Linked DNA regions of Salinivibrio kushneri. The protein of the gene in region 1 interacts with the protein of each later gene in a pairwise test. Links are inferred from orthologs where the notes say so. Each region holds a gene or a part of one and is shown on either strand. Other genes may lie near its edges.

Region 1 (3,661 bases):
ATCTAAACAGGCGCGCAGTCCAGCCAAGATTTGATTTAATGACTCGCTTAACACCGGACAATGACTGACATCGATAATGGTGCTGCGCTGACGCGCACGAAAGCCCATCGCCAATGCGCCTTTTTTATCAACTTGTAAGCTAATGCGCGCACGGCGGCGATAATGCCACGCTGCACCCTCTATCGGCGTTGACAGCGTTATCTCATCACCGGCAAATTTTTGCATCAGCTCATTGAGCGCTTGCTGCTTATGCGCTACCTGCCCTTGATGACTCAAGTGCTGCAGACTGCAACCGCCACATTGCTGATAGAGCGGGCAACCAGGCTCAACGCGCTGTGTTGCGTGGCTATCTAACTTAATTAATTGACCGCGCGCGTATTGGCGCTTTTGCTCGGTCAATTGCACCAGGGCTTGTTCACCGGGCAAGGTTCCCGGGACAAAGACAGGTTTTTTCTGCCAAAAACCGACACCGTCGCCATGATGATCCAGGCGTTTTATCGTCAGTAGTTGATGCTTTTGCTCAACCTTTTTCTTTTTCTCGGGCTTAAAAAAGCGCGCCATGATTTATTCCAGTGTTAAAAGCTTGTCATCAAGCCAGTCAAGAGATCCTGCCAGTGGGAGTTGTGATAGTTCGCTGACTATTTTGTGATTGAATCATGTACACTGGCGGCTAAATGTCGTGATTATTTTCCCATAGTTTATCTAGCATGACCAAATATGGCCTCCGCACCCGTGTCTCCGTTCTGACCATCGCCCCGACTCTCATTGTCGGCTTACTTCTGAGTGCGTTTTTTACCAGCACCCGCTACCAAGACCTCGAACAGCAGCTGACCGTCACCGGCTCTGCGATCATTGAGCCACTGGCGATTGCCAGTGAAGTGGGGTTAAAAAATGATAGTCGTGAAAATGTGCGTCGGTTAATTGGCTTTGCTCACCGCCAACACTCGCAATTTGTGCGCAGTATTGCTGTGTTCGATCGCCGCAATGAACTCTTTGTGACCTCAAATTATCACCGCGATCTGGCCATGCTCTCGGTTGACAGTGGGCAACCCATCCCTACACAACTGCAGATAAGCCAACAGCAGGATACCTTGATACTGCGCGCCCCCATTTTGGAAATTGGCCGATTTACCCCCGGGCTCAATGTTGAGCGGCCGCTTGGCTATATTGCCATGGAGCTGGATTTAAGCTCGGTGCGGTTAAAGCAATACCAGGAAATGATCACGGCACTGGTGATGGTCGCCTTGGGCGGTATATTGTCGTGCTTTTTTGCCTATCGCTTAATTGCGGATGTCACCCATCCAATTGGTAACATGGTGACCCTAGTCGATAGAATTCGGCGCGGCCATCTCGATGTTCGAATTGAAGGTGAACTGCTCGGCGAACTCGACACCTTGAAAAACGGCATCAATGCAATGGCCATTTCGTTGTCAGAGTATCATTTAGAAATGCAGCAAAGCATTGATCAAGCGACCTGTGACCTTCGCGAAACGCTCGAACAGCTGGAAATACAAAACGTTGAACTCGATATCGCCAAGAAAAATGCGCAAGAAGCGGCGCGGGTAAAATCCGAATTCTTGGCCAATATGTCGCATGAACTGCGTACCCCACTCAACGGGGTGATTGGCTTCACCCGTCAAATGCTCAAAACCGAGCTCAGTAGCAGCCAGCGTGACTATTTGCTCACCATTGAAAAGTCGGCCAACAACCTGCTCACTATCATCAATGACATCCTCGATTTTTCTAAGCTAGAAGCAGGTAAACTGCTGTTGGAAAACATCCCGTTTGATGTTCAAGACATGCTTGATGAGGTGATGCGCCTACTTGCCCCAATGGCGCATGAGAAAGGGTTAGAGCTTACCCTACGCACCGATGCGCGCATTCCTGCTGGGGCTGTGGGCGATCCACTCCGTATTCAACAAGTGCTGATAAACCTTATCGGTAATGCCGCCAAGTTTACCGAGCGCGGTAATATTGATGTCAGTGTCGATCTCAAGCAACTGCATGATGAAACCGTCGAGTTACAGCTCATGGTTAAGGATACCGGTATTGGTATTTCCGAACGCCAGCAAGCACAGCTTTTCCAAGCCTTTAGGCAGGCAGACGCCAGTATCTCACGCCGCTACGGTGGTACAGGGCTAGGCCTCGTGATCACACAGAAACTGGTCCAGCAAATGGGGGGAGATATTGGCTTTACCAGTCGTCTGCACCAAGGATCAAGTTTCTGGTTTACCCTGCAGCTCACCCAAACTGATTTACCGGTGTCTCAACCGCTCGACATTGAGCCTTTGGTCGGTCGCGATATGGTGATCATTGAGCCTAACGCGCGCACCCGCGAGATTTTACGCAAGCGCCTGACGCAAGTGGGGCTGAATGTGGATACCGCGTCAGGCACCAATGTACTGACCGATCGCCACTATCACTTTGCACTGCTCTGTTTCGACGCGGGAAGCATGCCGGATCTTGATGCTATGCAACAAGCGGTGCAGGTCTGCGAACAGCAAGCGCAATCCGTGGTAGTTTGCTTGCCCACCACAGAGCTAGAAGCCTCGGAGCATTTGTTAAAAGCCGGGGTGAGCACTTGTATTGCTAAACCTATTCCGCAACGTAAGCTGCTGGAGGCGTTAATCGGCTCGCCTGAAACCGCGCCGCTTCCCCTGCCCAAACCCAGTGCGTCACAAAAAGCCCCTTATACGGTGATGACGGTGGATGATAACCCAGCCAACTTAAAGCTCATCACCGCATTACTGGCCGAACGGGTCGAGAAAGTGGTCACTGCTGAAGATGGCGTGAAAGCGGTCGCGCTAGCCCACCAACAAGCGTTTGATATTATTTTGATGGACATTCAAATGCCAGAAATGGACGGTGTCACCGCCAGCCAGGAAATTCGCAAAGCGGGGTTCAATCAGCAAACACCGATTATTGCGGTGACCGCCCACGCGATGCCCGGTGAACGTGAGCGTCTCCTTGAAGCGGGGATGGACGATTACCTGACTAAGCCGATTGAAGAAGCTATGTTAGAAAGTACCCTCGCACGCTGGCTGCATCTTGATGAAGCGGCCTCTCAAGCGCAAAGCGTCCCATCGCCAAGCCCGTCAGCCAACCAAGACCAAAGTGTGCGACACCTAGATTGGCAACGCGCACTCAATCAAGCGGCAGGCAAAACGGATCTGGCGAAAGAGATGCTAACCATGCTACTGGCGTCGTTCGACTCGGTGAAAGAGGCCGTTGAGCAAGCGTTGGCGGGAGAGTTAGAGACTGACCAGTTATGGCACGCTATTCATAAGCTCCACGGCAGCTGTGCTTATAGCGGTGTCCCGCAGCTAAAAAGCTTATGTCATGAGCTAGAAACTCAATTAAAAGCAGGCGCGGATATGGCCGCTATCGAGCCAGAGCTGTTGGAGTTACAAGATGAGATAGCGCATGTAGAGCAATTGGCACCACAATACTTGGGTACCTAGCAAAACGACTAAAAGAAGAGGAGTGTGAGCCTGCCAGGCTCACATAATCGCCACACCGCGTAAAGCATCTCGCTAACGTTGTGGTTACGCGGTTTCCAGCACCACATGGGCAATAGCATACGCTTTTTCATCGGATAGCGTCAGCCAGCAATGTGCGATGCCTCGCGCATGCGCCAGTTCCGCCGCGCGCCCCGATAAGC
Region 2 (3,262 bases), 450 kb from region 1 along the record:
TCTGTGGCTTAACTTTAAGTATAGGTGGACGGGAATCGTGGATGGCAGTAGTGCCCCGCCACATCACTTACCGAGACACCCTAACAATGCATTGAATGAGCTATGAGTAATTGGAACCAGTGGGGTTTGCCTGACGCAGAGGTCGAATCGTCAGAAAAAACAAAGTTGCAGCCACCATCAATGTACAAGGTGGTGCTAAACAATGATGACTACACTCCGATGGAGTTTGTTATCGACGTGCTCCAGACGTTTTTTGCCATGGATGTGGACAAAGCGACGCAAGTCATGCTGACGGTGCACTACGAAGGAAAAGCGGTCTGTGGCGTATTTACCGCCGAGGTTGCTGAAACGAAAGTGGCACAGGTGATGATGTATGCCAAAGAGCATGGCCATCCGCTACTGTGCACGATGGAGAAAGCTTAGCCGGCTCCATCACGCTTTAGCGCGGTTTTTGAGGGAGGTGCCTTTATGCTTAACAAAGAACTTGAAGCCAGTTTGAATGGCGCGTTTGCACGTGCGCGTGAAAAACGCCACGAATTCATGACGGTGGAGCACCTGCTTCTCGCGTTAATCGAAAATGCGGCCGCGCACGATGCGCTGGTCGCGTGTCGCGCAGATTTGGAGGCGCTGGGCAAAGAACTTGATGCGTTCATTGAGCAAACCACACCGTTGATCCCTGCGGACGATGAATCGCGAGAGACGCAGCCAACGCTGAGCTTTCAGCGAGTACTCCAACGCGCTGTTTTTCATGTGCAGTCATCCGGTCGTAGCGAAGTAAGCGGTGCGAATGTGTTGGTGGCCATCTTTAGCGAACAAGAATCCCACGCCGCGTATCTGCTGAAAAAGAATGATGTCAGTCGCCTCGACGTGGTGAATTACATCTCCCACGGTACCACCAAAGACGAGGGTGATGATCTACCAAGCAGCGACATGAGCGCGGATGAATCCGGAGCAGAAGCGGGAGAGGACCGGTTAGAAAACTTCGCAACCAACCTTAATCAGCTCGCGCGTGTTGGCGGTATTGATCCGTTAATCGGCCGTGATAAAGAGCTTGAGCGCACCATCCAGGTATTGTGTCGCCGTCGCAAAAATAACCCTCTGTTGGTTGGCGAAGCAGGGGTTGGTAAAACGGCGATTGCGGAAGGCTTGGCATGGCGAATTGTGGAAGGCCAAGTGCCTGACGTGATTAAAGACTGTGTGATTTACTCGTTAGACATTGGCTCGTTGCTCGCGGGCACTAAATACCGTGGCGATTTCGAGAAGCGATTTAAGTCCATCTTAAAGCAACTTGAAAAAGAGGATCACGCGGTACTGTTTATCGATGAGATCCATACCATCATTGGCGCTGGTGCCGCGAGTGGCGGTCAGGTCGATGCCGCGAATCTCATCAAGCCACTCCTCAGTAGCGGAAAGTTACGTTGTATTGGCTCGACGACCTATCAAGAGTACGGCTCTATTTTCGAAAAAGAGCGAGCCTTGGCGCGTCGATTCCAAAAAATTGATGTGATTGAGCCATCAATTGACGATACCACCAAGATTTTGATGGGTTTGAAGCCGAAATATGAGGCTCACCACGAAGTGCGTTATACCAATAAGGCGATTCGTGCCGCGGTCGAGCTGTCGGCGAAATACATCAACGAACGTCATCTGCCAGATAAAGCGATCGATGTAATTGATGAGGCGGGTGCGCGGTGTCGTATGGCGCCAGCCAGCAAGCGCAAGAAAACGGTCAATGTCCCTGATGTTGAGAGTATGATTGCGAAAATGGCCCGTATTCCTGAGAAGTCGATTTCGTCGTCTGATAAAGACGTGCTGCAATCGCTGGATGACAAGCTCAAAATGCTGGTATTCGGTCAAGATACCGCCATCACGGCGCTGTCTGAAGCCATCAAGCTGAGCCGAGCAGGCTTAGGCGATGAGAATAAACCGGTCGGCTCCTTCTTGTTCGCGGGGCCTACCGGGGTCGGTAAAACCGAGGTCACGGTGCAGTTGGCGCGAGCCATGGGCATCGAACTGCAGCGCTTTGATATGTCAGAGTATATGGAGCGTCACACAGTGAGCCGCTTGATTGGTGCGCCCCCAGGTTATGTGGGGTATGACCAAGGCGGGTTGCTCACCGATGCGGTGATCAAACACCCATACAGCGTGGTGTTGTTGGATGAAATCGAGAAGGCACACCCAGACGTGTTCAACCTGCTGCTGCAGGTGATGGATAATGGCACCTTGACGGATAATAACGGACGTAAAGCGGACTTTCGTAACGTTATCTTGGTGATGACCACCAACGCGGGTGTCGCCGAGACGGTGCGCAAGTCGATTGGCTTGATTCAGCAAGATCACAGTCATGACGCGATGTCTGAAATTAAGAAGGTGTTTTCGCCAGAGTTCCGTAACCGCTTGGACAACATCATTTGGTTTAACCACTTGGATGAGCAGGTTATTTTGCAAGTGGTGGATAAGTTCATTGTTGAGCTACAAGCCCAACTGGACGCCAAAGGGGTGTCGCTTGAGGTGACGTCGGAGGCCAAGCGTTGGCTGGCAGAAGAAGGTTATGACAAGGCAATGGGAGCACGGCCAATGGGGCGTGTTATCCAAGATAACCTCAAAAAGCCACTCGCCAACGAGCTACTCTTTGGCTGTTTGGTCAATGGGGGAACCGTTCGTGTGGTATTGAAAGATAACCGATTGGACTTCCAATTTAGCGATCAAATGGAGCCTGCATAGCGGCCTATCAGTCACTAAAAGATGTCGTGCTCATAAAAAGCAAAACCCGGCAGAAATGCCGGGTTTTTTGATCGCGTCCGGAGGATTAACGCGAACGGAAAACGATGCGACCTTTGGACAAATCGTAAGGGGTCATTTCAACAGTGACTTTGTCGCCGGTCAGGATGCGGATGTAGTGCTTGCGCATCTTGCCTGAAATGTGGGCAGTCACCACGTGACCGTTTTCTAGTTCTACACGGAACATAGTATTAGGCAACGTATCGAGTACGGTGCCTTGCATTTCAATTACGTCTTCTTTTGCCATTGAATCCTCTTAGGCCTCTTCTGGTAGCCAATTTTTTGACCGACAGATAATGCCTCTATTCTGAAAGTCTGTAAAGTTCGGGTGCGAATTTTACCCTGTTGGGGCGCTCCTTGCTAGAAAAAATAGCCACTATTGTGGAATAACCGGCCAGGAAAACGCCCGCCACTGCTGGTTGATAAAGCGTTGATGTGGATAATAGTCCGCTTTGTAGCGCATTGCAGGGCAGGCATCGAT

Evidence for each region.
Region 2: the proteins of barA (region 1) and clpA interact in binary tests that used the Escherichia coli proteins (3 or more experiments, as listed by UniProt). The link is inferred for Salinivibrio kushneri from one-to-one orthologs.

What each region holds. Positions count from the first base shown.
Region 1 is NZ_CP114588.1:526,979-530,639, reverse strand. Bases 324-3,661 are described here. They hold barA (two-component sensor histidine kinase BarA), read left to right. Parts: upstream 324-707; coding sequence 708-3,461; downstream 3,462-3,661. Other genes in these bases: acpS (holo-ACP synthase), read right to left, coding at 3,546-3,661; rlmD (23S rRNA (uracil(1939)-C(5))-methyltransferase RlmD), read right to left, coding at 324-561. In the rest of the region: more of rlmD, read right to left, coding at 1-323. UniProt on the Escherichia coli protein: Member of the two-component regulatory system UvrY/BarA involved in the regulation of carbon metabolism via the CsrA/CsrB regulatory system. Phosphorylates UvrY, probably via a four-step phosphorelay.
Region 2 is NZ_CP114588.1:972,653-975,914, forward strand. What follows is about bases 158-3,096. They hold clpA (ATP-dependent Clp protease ATP-binding subunit ClpA), read left to right. Parts: upstream 158-468; coding sequence 469-2,724; downstream 2,725-3,096. Other genes in these bases: clpS (ATP-dependent Clp protease adapter ClpS), read left to right, coding at 158-423; infA (translation initiation factor IF-1), read right to left, coding at 2,810-3,028. Also shown: more of clpS, read left to right, coding at 103-157; N8M53_RS04770 (arginyltransferase), read right to left, coding at 3,158-3,262. UniProt on the Escherichia coli protein: ATP-dependent specificity component of the ClpAP protease. It directs the protease to specific substrates. It has unfoldase activity. The primary function of the ClpA-ClpP complex appears to be the degradation of unfolded or abnormal proteins.